Regions from separate parts of the Vibrio pelagius genome, predicted to be linked through region 1. Evidence: predicted binding sites of a transcription regulator. Region 1 holds the regulator's gene; each other region holds the start of a gene.
The links. The regulator PurR, encoded in region 1, represses purine synthesis genes. The targets are predictions, from matches to a motif close to TNANGNAAACGTTTNCNTNA.
Positions count from the first base shown of each region.

Region 2: the regulator PurR is predicted to act here: its motif matches at 1,891-1,910, upstream of purT (formate-dependent phosphoribosylglycinamide formyltransferase).
Region 3: the regulator PurR is predicted to act here: its motif matches at 1,962-1,981, upstream of glyA (serine hydroxymethyltransferase).

Region 1 covers NZ_AP025503.1:1,158,061-1,161,346, reverse strand. The annotation lists gene torD (molecular chaperone TorD) at 1-576, shown strand, start outside; gene purR (HTH-type transcriptional repressor PurR) at 898-1,902, shown strand; cyclic di-GMP riboswitch class I at 2,074-2,158, shown strand; gene vsple_RS05235 (TfoX/Sxy family DNA transformation protein) at 2,287-2,877, shown strand; gene vsple_RS05230 (TVP38/TMEM64 family protein) at 3,002-3,286, shown strand, end outside.
Region 2 covers NZ_AP025503.1:1,808,228-1,811,513, reverse strand. The annotation lists gene vsple_RS07775 (thiopurine S-methyltransferase) at 1-272, shown strand, start outside; gene purT (formate-dependent phosphoribosylglycinamide formyltransferase) at 649-1,824, opposite strand; gene cdd (cytidine deaminase) at 1,994-2,881, opposite strand; gene vsple_RS07760 (LrgB family protein) at 3,198-3,286, opposite strand, start outside.
Region 3 covers NZ_AP025503.1:2,448,300-2,451,585, reverse strand. The annotation lists partial or broken gene vsple_RS10670 (winged helix-turn-helix domain-containing protein) at 1-958, opposite strand, end outside; gene vsple_RS10665 (YitT family protein) at 1,088-1,690, opposite strand; gene glyA (serine hydroxymethyltransferase) at 2,037-3,286, shown strand, end outside.

The sequences.
Region 1 (3,286 bases):
GAACTGACTCAAGAAGAATTGGACAAATACCACTCGGTTGAGATTCGTTCGTTTTTAACCGGCCTCGGCGACAACGAGACGCTTAAGCCATCAATCAATAACCTAGTAGATACACTTAACCGATTACAGAACCGTGAAGATGCTCAATTAGAGCTTTCATCCGATTTTTGCGAGCTGTTCTTAAAGTCGGATAAGTACGGTGCTCTGCCGTACGCTTCTATTTATCTAGACAAAAGTGGACTACTGAATGCAAAACCAGCTCAAGACATGGAAGCCATCATGGCGTCTTACGGCATCGCCGTAAACCAAGATCTGAAAGAGCCTGCTGACCACCTAGCCATTGAGTTAGATTTCCTGGGTAACATCATTATTCGTTCCAACGACCTTGAGAGTGAACAAGATCTAGAAACGGCTTTCGCTACACAACACGAGTTTGTTGAACGACAGCTCCTTAGTTGGGTTCCACAGTTCGCAGTAAAATGCCGTGAATTTGATGAGTTTGGTTTTTACGCATGTGTTGCAGAATTGCTAGTCGCTTTCTGTAAACTTGATACACAATATTTAGCTGGTGAATAAATTCACTGATGACTAAGGGTACAATTTAGGTAGAATGTGACAACTCACCCAGATTTCTGGGTGAATTTTATTGCGAGTATTTTCTAGTCAGTCTAAAATTGTGACCGCAAACGATAAAATATGAAACATTCTCGAAATGCTATGCTTTAAATTAGCTAAGAGCATTTCGGTGTTAAGACAAGCCGCTCTCATAAGCGGTTTTTTGTTTTTTAGCACTTTAGTACCGAGAGAGCCCTCCATATTCTAAGCTCTTGTTCTGGTAGCTTTAAACGGCTACTTGCTCCGTACTGCTGAGGAAGTAGCTATCAATAGGATAAAGCCATGGCAACTATAAAAGATGTCGCTCGCTTAGCCGGCGTATCAACAACCACCGTTTCTCACGTGATCAACAAGACACGTTTCGTCGCAGAAGCGACTCAAGAAAAAGTAAACAAAGCCGTCGATGAACTAAATTATGCACCAAGTGCTGTTGCTCGTAGCCTGAAATGTAACTCTACGCGCACAATCGGTATGCTAGTGACTCAATCAACCAACCTATTCTTCTCTGAAGTGATCGATGGAGTAGAGAGCTACTGTTACCGTCAAGGCTACACGCTGATTCTATGTAACACAGGTGGTATCTACGAGAAGCAACGCGACTACATCCGAATGCTTGCTGAAAAACGCGTAGACGGCATCTTGGTAATGTGTTCTGACTTAACTGAAGAACTGCGTGAAATGCTTGACCGCCACGCAGACATTCCAAAAGTTGTTATGGACTGGGGCCCAGAGAGTTCACAAGCGGATAAAATCATCGACAACTCAGAAGAAGGTGGCTACCTCGCCACTAAATACCTGGTTGAACGAGGACATGAACGTATCGCTTGTCTAAGTGGACATTTGGATAAAGCGGCATGTGTAGAGCGTATCGCGGGTTATCGCCGTGCTCTTGAGGAAGCAAACATTCAAACAGATGACAGTCTAATTCTTGAAGGTAACTTCGAATGTGACACCGCAGTTATCGCGGCAGATAAAATCGTTGCAATGGAGAATCGCCCGACAGCAGTATTCTGTTTCAACGATACGATGGCACTTGGTCTTATGAGCCGTCTACAACAGCAAGGCATTAAGATCCCAGAAGACATTTCAGTGATTGGTTACGACAATATTGAGCTGGCAGAGTACTTCTCACCACCGTTGACAACTGTTCACCAGCCAAAGCGTCGTGTCGGCAAAAACGCATTTGAAATCTTGTTGGAACGCATTAAAGACAAAGATCACGAAAAACGCGTGTTCGAAATGCATCCAGAGATCATTGAGCGAGCTACAGTTAGAACGTTAAAATAACGTAAACTTTAGAAAAATCTAATAAAACGCACCGCTTGGTGCGTTTTTTTTATTCCGACAAAATAAAAACCTTGTTGCATATAAATACAACAATTAACTGAATTAAGATCACATTTTGGAATAACAAGTGTGAACCTCATTCAACAAAAAACTTTATTCTTCGTTATACAGTCACGCACAGGGCAAATCACTTGAAAGGGTGAGACGCAAAGCCTCCGGCCTAACCCATTATTGGTATGGTAGCGGGGTTACCGATGGCAAAATGCAGTATTTCCTACCTTTAGTAGTAATTTACGGCTTATTGACAATTTTATTGCGACATTTTGCTAATCTCTCGGACCTGCTTATTTGGTGGCGTAATTCAAATACACCGAGATAAACAATATGGATAAACCGATACTCAAGGACTCAATGAAGTTATTTGAGCCACTTGGAAAGATTAAGTCACGCTCAATGTTTGGCGGTTTTGGCCTCTTTGCCGACGACACGATGTTTGCACTGGTCGTTAACAATCAATTACACATTCGAGCTGACAAAAATACTACTTCAAAATTTGAACAACAGGGTTTCGAACCTTACGTATACAAAAAACGCGGATTCCCAGTCGTTACTAAGTATTTTGCTCTTCCAGAAGACCTCTGGCAGACTCAAGAACGTATTATCGAACTGGCAAAAACGTCCCTTGACTGTGCCAAAAAAGAGAAGCAAATCCAATCATCGGCGAAGCCTACACGATTAAAAGATTTGCCCAACCTTCGGCTTGCCACAGAGCGTATGTTGAAAAAAGCAGGCATCGATACCGTCGAGAGCTTGTATGAGTCTGGTTCTGTTAATGCGTACAAAGCAATAAAAGAGTCTCACTCGTCCAGTGTCAGCTTAGAGCTGCTTTGGGCACTTGAAGGTGCCATCAACGGTACTCATTGGTCGGTCATACCTCAACAACGACGCGATGAGCTTATCAACTCTATTAATTAAGTCCAAATCACTTAATTGTCAAAAGCCACATTGATGTGGCTTTTTTTATTTTCTATTGAAAGTTAATCTCTCCTCCTCCTGTCTAACTATACTAACTACAAGCAAAAAATTTAGGGACGCTCTCATGAGTAAGAAAATGATTTTAGGCATAATTTTAGTTGCCACGATAGTGATACTGGCTGTCAACTTTGGCCAGTACTTAACGCTTGAAAATGCCAAGGCTCAACAAGCACTTCTAAACGGCTACATAGAGAGTCATTTTGTTGCAGCAGCAGCAACCTACTTCATTCTCTATGTAATGATTACCGCATTTTCAATTCCAGGTGCCGCGGTGGTTACGCTGCTCGGTGCGGCTCTATTCGGCTTCTGGACCAGTTTGTTACTCGTCTCGTTTGCAAGCACTATAGGT
Region 2 (3,286 bases), 650 kb from region 1:
TGCCTGAAGAGATGCGAGTACAGTATGTGGCTAGGCTGAAGCAGTTACTAAAACCGGGTGGTAAGATCTTATTGGTGACTCTGGATTACGATCAAGAAGAGATGAGTGGGCCTCCATTCAGCGTACCTAGAGATGAAGTAGAGCAGCTATTCTCTGGATACAAGATTACACAGTTAAATCAAGATATTGCTGATGACGATCATCCTAAGATCGCCAAGAAAGGTTTATCTCGCTTTTCCGAAGAGGTCTACTTGATTGAGTGTCAGGCTTAATAAAACCTGCATACAATTTAGCAACGACAAAGACGGGCATTGAGGCCCGTCTTTGGTTTTCTTCCGCTGGAGAGTACGCGAACAAATGTCACCGATAAAGGTTACAGGCTCTAGGGCGCGTTGATCTTTCGAGCTGGTTTTTGCAGCGAGTTGCTGGGTATTTATACAAGGCAGAGGCTTTGATGTGTAGCTAGCCTACATGAGAAGCCGATAACGCAGTAGAAATGACCAGCAAACGCTGCCCGAAGGGTTCGGCTAAAAGCGTTTTACTCTTTGTTGAGGGAGATTTGCTTAGAATGACTAGGCTACTTCTCCCTCGCCGCGATTAAAACGCTTTTATCTCGAACAAAATTTAACCACGAAAGGTCAACACGCCCTAGTAGATAACTTTAATCTTAGAAGCGGTTTCTACGGCGTCTTCAATCGCTGACTCAACACTATCACGGCGAGTAAGGGCGACACCTAAGCGGCGGCGGCCATTGATGTCTGGCTTACCAAATAATCGAACCTGAGTTTGAGGAGCATTTAATGCGTTTTCCAAACCTTCGAAACGAATATTTGTCGACGTACCCTGACCAAGAACAACGGCAGACGCACAAGGGCCGTACTGAGTGATATTCTTGATTGGCATGCCTGTAAATGCGCGGACGTGCAGAGCAAACTCAGAGGAGTCCTGAGACAGCAATGTAACTAGGCCGGTATCGTGTGGACGAGGTGAGACCTCATTGAAGATCACGTGATCACCTCTGACGAACAGTTCTACACCAAAGATGCCGTATCCACCTAGAGCGTCAACCACTTTACCTGCGGTGTATTGCGCAGCCTTAAGTGCATTGTCAGACATCACCTGTGGTTGCCATGACTCGCGATAGTCTCCGTCTTCTTGTCGGTGGCCGATTGGCGCACAGAAATGAATACCGTCCACCGCTCGAACTGTCAGCAAGGTGATTTCGTAATCAAAGTCGATAAAGCCCTCTACGATGACTCGTCCAGCGCCAGTACGACCTCCTTCTTGAGCGTAGTCCCACGCTTTTTGGATATCGCCTTCACTCTTGATAACACTTTGACCTTTGCCAGAAGAACTCATTACGGGTTTGACGACACAAGGGATACCGACAAATTCTACCGCGGCAGAGAAATCTTCAAAACTATCGGCGAAGCGATAAGGTGAAGTCATTAGTTCCAGCTCTTCTGCTGCGAGGCGACGAATCCCTTCACGGTTCATTGTCAGCTTGGTCGCATTTGCAGTAGGAACAACGTTTAAGCCTTTTTCTTCTAATTCAACCAGTTTGCTGGTCGCGATGGCTTCAATTTCAGGTACTACGTAATCCGGCTTTTCTAGCTTAATGATAGCTTCAAGCGCATCGCCATCCAGCATGTCTAGGACATGACTACGATGAGCAACTTGCATTGCAGGGGCATCTGGGTAGCGATCACAAGCGATCACTTCTAAACCTAAACGTTGACACTCAATAGCAACTTCTTTGCCTAGCTCTCCAGAGCCCAATAGAAGTACACGAGTAGCATTGTCACGAGTGGCGGTACCAAACATAGTTATTCCTTCCGAACATGTTGAACGAGTATTTGAGAACGGGGAGATCATACTCATTCCAACCTCAAAAGCAAACGTTTGCGTGATGGTTTTAGTGAATTTTAAGCATAAAAAAAGCAGCCGACTAAAAGAGGGCTGCTTATGTAAATCGCATGTTAACTTAATGCAGTTATATTGCTAAGTAAGTGACTGGGATATCTGGGTTAATTGCTTCTAGCGTTGATTGAGTCTCTGCCAAGTGACTGATGTTGCCTTGTGCGTTTTCAACCAGAGCTGCACTCTCGATTTGGTCGAAGTTATTACCTGCCAGCATCACTTGAATCATCGCTACTTGAAGTGGAGGCAAGCTCGGGTTAAATGCCGCGTTTTCTGCGTATGCACCTGAGAAGATCTCACCAGACGCAAGTTGAAGTGAAACACCGCTTAGGTTTTTGGTGTAAGGGGCATGGCTGCGGTTCATGGCTTCTAGAGCTTTAACAACAATAGGTGTTGTCTCTTCAGTCGTGTACTTGTGGTCAAGTTCTGTCATCAGGCCTTCGGTGATACCAAGATCAGAAGGGCCGAAAGAGTCGGGCAGATAATCTTGGAGTGAACGCTCTTCACGTTCTGGTAACTGGATTTTCAACTCATTAGCCGTAGTCAATTCGTTCATAAATTGACGACAGTGACCACAAGGGCTGTAGTTGATGGTGATATCAGAAAGTCCTTTTTCACCTTTCATCCAAGCGTGACTGATTGCCGCTTGTTCTGCGTGTACCGTTTGACCTAGCTGTGCACCTGCAATTTCCATGTTTGCACCGAAGTAGATGTGACCAGATAGGCCGCGCACTACTGCGCCAACGTAGAAATCAGAAAGTGGTGCGTAAGAGAACGCAGCTGCGATTGGCAGTAAAGCTAGACGAACTTCTTTGTCAGAAAGACCGCTTGCATCCAGCAAGCTTTGAAACTGCTCTTTAGAGATGGTGGCGTCAAAGTTGTCTGCTAATACGATGTCACTTAAAAGTGCTTTCAATGAAGCTGGAGCACTTTCCAGCGCCAGGGTAATACGACTGTTCATGTTGAATCCTTAATTGACCTTAGGCTTTAAGTTTATGCAATACCCAGAAACTTTCTGTGATCAAAGTCACTAATGTATGCTGCTTGTTACATTGTGTTGCACAATTAGAGTGAGGTCACAAATGAAATCGTTTGCAGCCAGCAAAGTGTAATTAAAGTCACAAATTGACGGGTGCATCACATTGCATGAATAAATAGTTTAGCTGAAAAAAAGAGCGCATTTCCTAAAGATTTGTTGGAAAAGCGCTCTGATTTTGTTCGGGAATTAGCAATGACATAGATTGACTATCAGCGACTTCAAGTTAAGTATTTTGCTATTAGGAGTATATCCATAGCACCAATGAGAACATTGAAGGGGCTAATATCGAGGTGATAACACCGCACAGAACTAATGCCAGAGAGCTAA
Region 3 (3,286 bases), 1.3 Mb from region 1:
TGTTATCGATAGACCAATGCGGCATTTCTGGCTGAGGTAACGCGAAGTAGTCAGCCAGTTCTCGATTGATCGCCATGAGACTATCAATCAGATCATTGACATCAATGCTATAGACGCCACGAAAGGCCAGTTTACCGGAGCTTGGGTAGATTAGACTGACCTGAGCTGCAAGGTGATCGTCCGTTTCTTGGTCTTTCAATTGGATATTTAACAGATAATCGCTGGTACGCATGTTTTTTGCGCCCGGAAAGAAAGGAGAGTTATCTAACGGGTCGACAAAGTAGCTCGGAGCATCCTGATTCGCGAGATCAGTATAGGAGTATTCGATCTGTTGTTGTAATAACAGAGCCTTAATCGCTGCTCGGTATTGTCTAGCGTTGTCACCGACGACATCAATGCGACTGAGCAATAGCTCAACCTTAGGAATTAGACGTTGCTGTCGAGTGAGTTCAGAGCTGTGGTTTGGAGATTGCCACCACAGATAGCCCAATGTGATTGTACTTGTGAGTAGCATAAGTGTCACTAGCCATAGCCAGCGTGGGCTTGCTGATGTTTTACTGTACTCAGTCTCTGGTTCAGCAGGCTGCTCGCTTTCAACGCTCTCTAGATGAACAGAGCTCGGGTTGAGAAAATAGCCCTTGCGCGGGTAAGTCACCAGTATCTTAGTGGCGTCGCTGTCAGGAAGGTGTTTCTGTAATAGCGAACGCAGCGTGCTTACTCGGTTGGTTAGGACATTCTTGGAGATAAAGCTACTTTGCCAAATCTCTTGGATGATGAACTCTGCGGAAAGTGGTTCTCCAACATGGCGTAGCAGAAGTTCCAGCAACTCGATTGAGCGTGGTTCCAAATTGATGACTTCTTGAGGTGTGCTTAACTCTCGGGTACTAGGGTTGTACACCAAATCGGCAATAACGATAGAGGTATTGTTCGCCTGAGCAGCAGAGAGGAAGTCTTGCATAGGAAACCGCGTGTCATAAAAGTAAACGATTTTAGCTGCTTTGTTTATAAAAAGCAGCTAAGTATCCCAAACAAAAGCACTAACTTTATTTTGACTCAAAATCGAGAAAGCGAGGGCTAACCTGCAAGCTTATGAGCTGTAGCTAACCGAGTATCGTGTCGGTTTGTGGTTCATAGCGAGCACAACGTTCAATACCGCAGTCCCAAGTACTGAAACGGCGATAATCCAAGGTGATACAAAGAAGAACGACGCAAATAGGATACAGACATCAATCGCCATTTGAGTTTTACCCACTGAAATACCATAGCGGTCTTGGATGTAGAGGCACAAAACATTGAAGCCCCCCAAACTGGAGTGATGGCGAAATAGAATCAACATGCCAAGCCCCATGAGCAAGCCGCCAGCGATCGCACAATAAATCTCATTGTAGGCATCAAGCGAGATGACTAAATACAGATGATCTGCAAAAACAGACACTAAAGCACCGGAAAAAGCACTGCTAATGGCAAAATTACGCCCAAAACGTCTCCACGCCAATACATAGAATGGACAGTTTGCGATAAAGTAAAGTACACCGAAGGTGATAGGTAGAAATTGACTCAATAGTAGAGCCAAGCCCGTGGTCCCGCCAGTAAGTAGTTGAGCAGACTGTAAAAAGAAGACGCCTTGTGCGACTAAGAAGGTTCCTGTAAGAATGGCAACCCAATCTTCTTTACGTGAGTGTTTTTCCATCGTTTTTATAATTACCTAGCCAATAAAGGCGTGCATAGTAGATAAAAACATGGATTTTCGGTAGCTTGAGACTCAAAATTAAGGTAAACCTATGTAATGTTCGTTTTACAGGGTGTAAAGCGAAAAATTGACAGTAAGTCGCGTGCTGATGCGATGTGTCGCATAAGTATGATGAAGCTTATATGTCATTATGAAGAAACTGCATGATAAAATTGCAATTAGCTCTTTATGACCTAGATCAAATTATGTATGATGCGTCCCATTAAAACGGTGACGAAAACGTTTGCTTTCGGTCGTTATGTGGTTTTTTTGAAACTTTCAGTACAATCTGAGTCAGGAGATACAGATGCTTAAGCGTGACATGAACATCGCTGATTACGATGCGGATCTATTCGCAGCTATCCAAGAAGAAACTCTTCGCCAGGAAGAACACATCGAACTAATCGCTTCAGAAAACTACACAAGCCCACGTGTAATGGAAGCTCAAGGTTCTCAGCTAACAAACAAATACGCTGAAGGCTACCCAGGCAAGCGTTACTACGGTGGTTGTGAGTACGTAGATAAAGTTGAAACTCTAGCGATCGAGCGCGCATGTGAGCTTTTTGGTGCTGAGTACGCGAACGTACAGCCTCACTCAGGTTCTCAAGCGAATAACGCTGTATACATGGCGCTACTGAACGCAGGCGACACTGTTCTAGGTATGAGCCTAGCGCACGGTGGTCACCTAACTCACGGTTCTCCAGTAAACTTCTCTGGTAAGCTTTACAACATCATCCCTTACGGTATCGACGAAGCAGGTCAAATCGATTACGAAGAGATGGAAAAGCTAGCTATCGAGAACAAGCCTAAGATGATCATCGGTGGTTTCTCTGCTTACTCTCAAATCTGTGACTGGAAACGCATGCGTGAAATCGCGGACAAAGTCGGTGCTTACCTATTCGTAGATATGGCGCACGTAGCAGGTCTAATCGCGGCAGGCGTTTACCCGAACCCAGTACCACACGCGCACGTTGTGACAACAACAACGCACAAAACGCTAGCAGGTCCACGTGGTGGTCTTATCCTTTCTAACGAAGGCGAAGATCTATACAAGAAGCTGAACTCAGCAGTATTCCCAGGCGGCCAAGGTGGTCCTCTAATGCACGTTATCGCTGGTAAAGCAGTAGCGTTTAAAGAAGCTCTAGAGCCAGAGTTTAAAGAGTACCAAGCACGCGTAGTTGCCAACGCAAAAGCAATGGTTGCAGAGTTTATCGCTCGTGGTTACAACATCGTTTCAGGTTCAACAGAGAACCACCTGTTCCTAGTCGACCTAATCGACAAAGACATCACGGGTAAAGAAGCCGATGCAGCACTCGGTGCAGCAAACATCACAGTAAACAAGAACTCAGTACCAAACGATCCACGCAGCCCGTTTGTAACGTCAGGTATCCGTATCGGTTCTCCTTCTATTACTCGTCGCGGTTTCACAGAAGCAGACGCAAAAGAGCTAGCAGGTTGGATCTGTGACATCCTAGATAACATGGGTGATGAGTCTGTTATCGAAGCAACTAAAGCAAAAGTGCTAGAGATCTGTAAGCGTCTACCGGTTTACGCTTA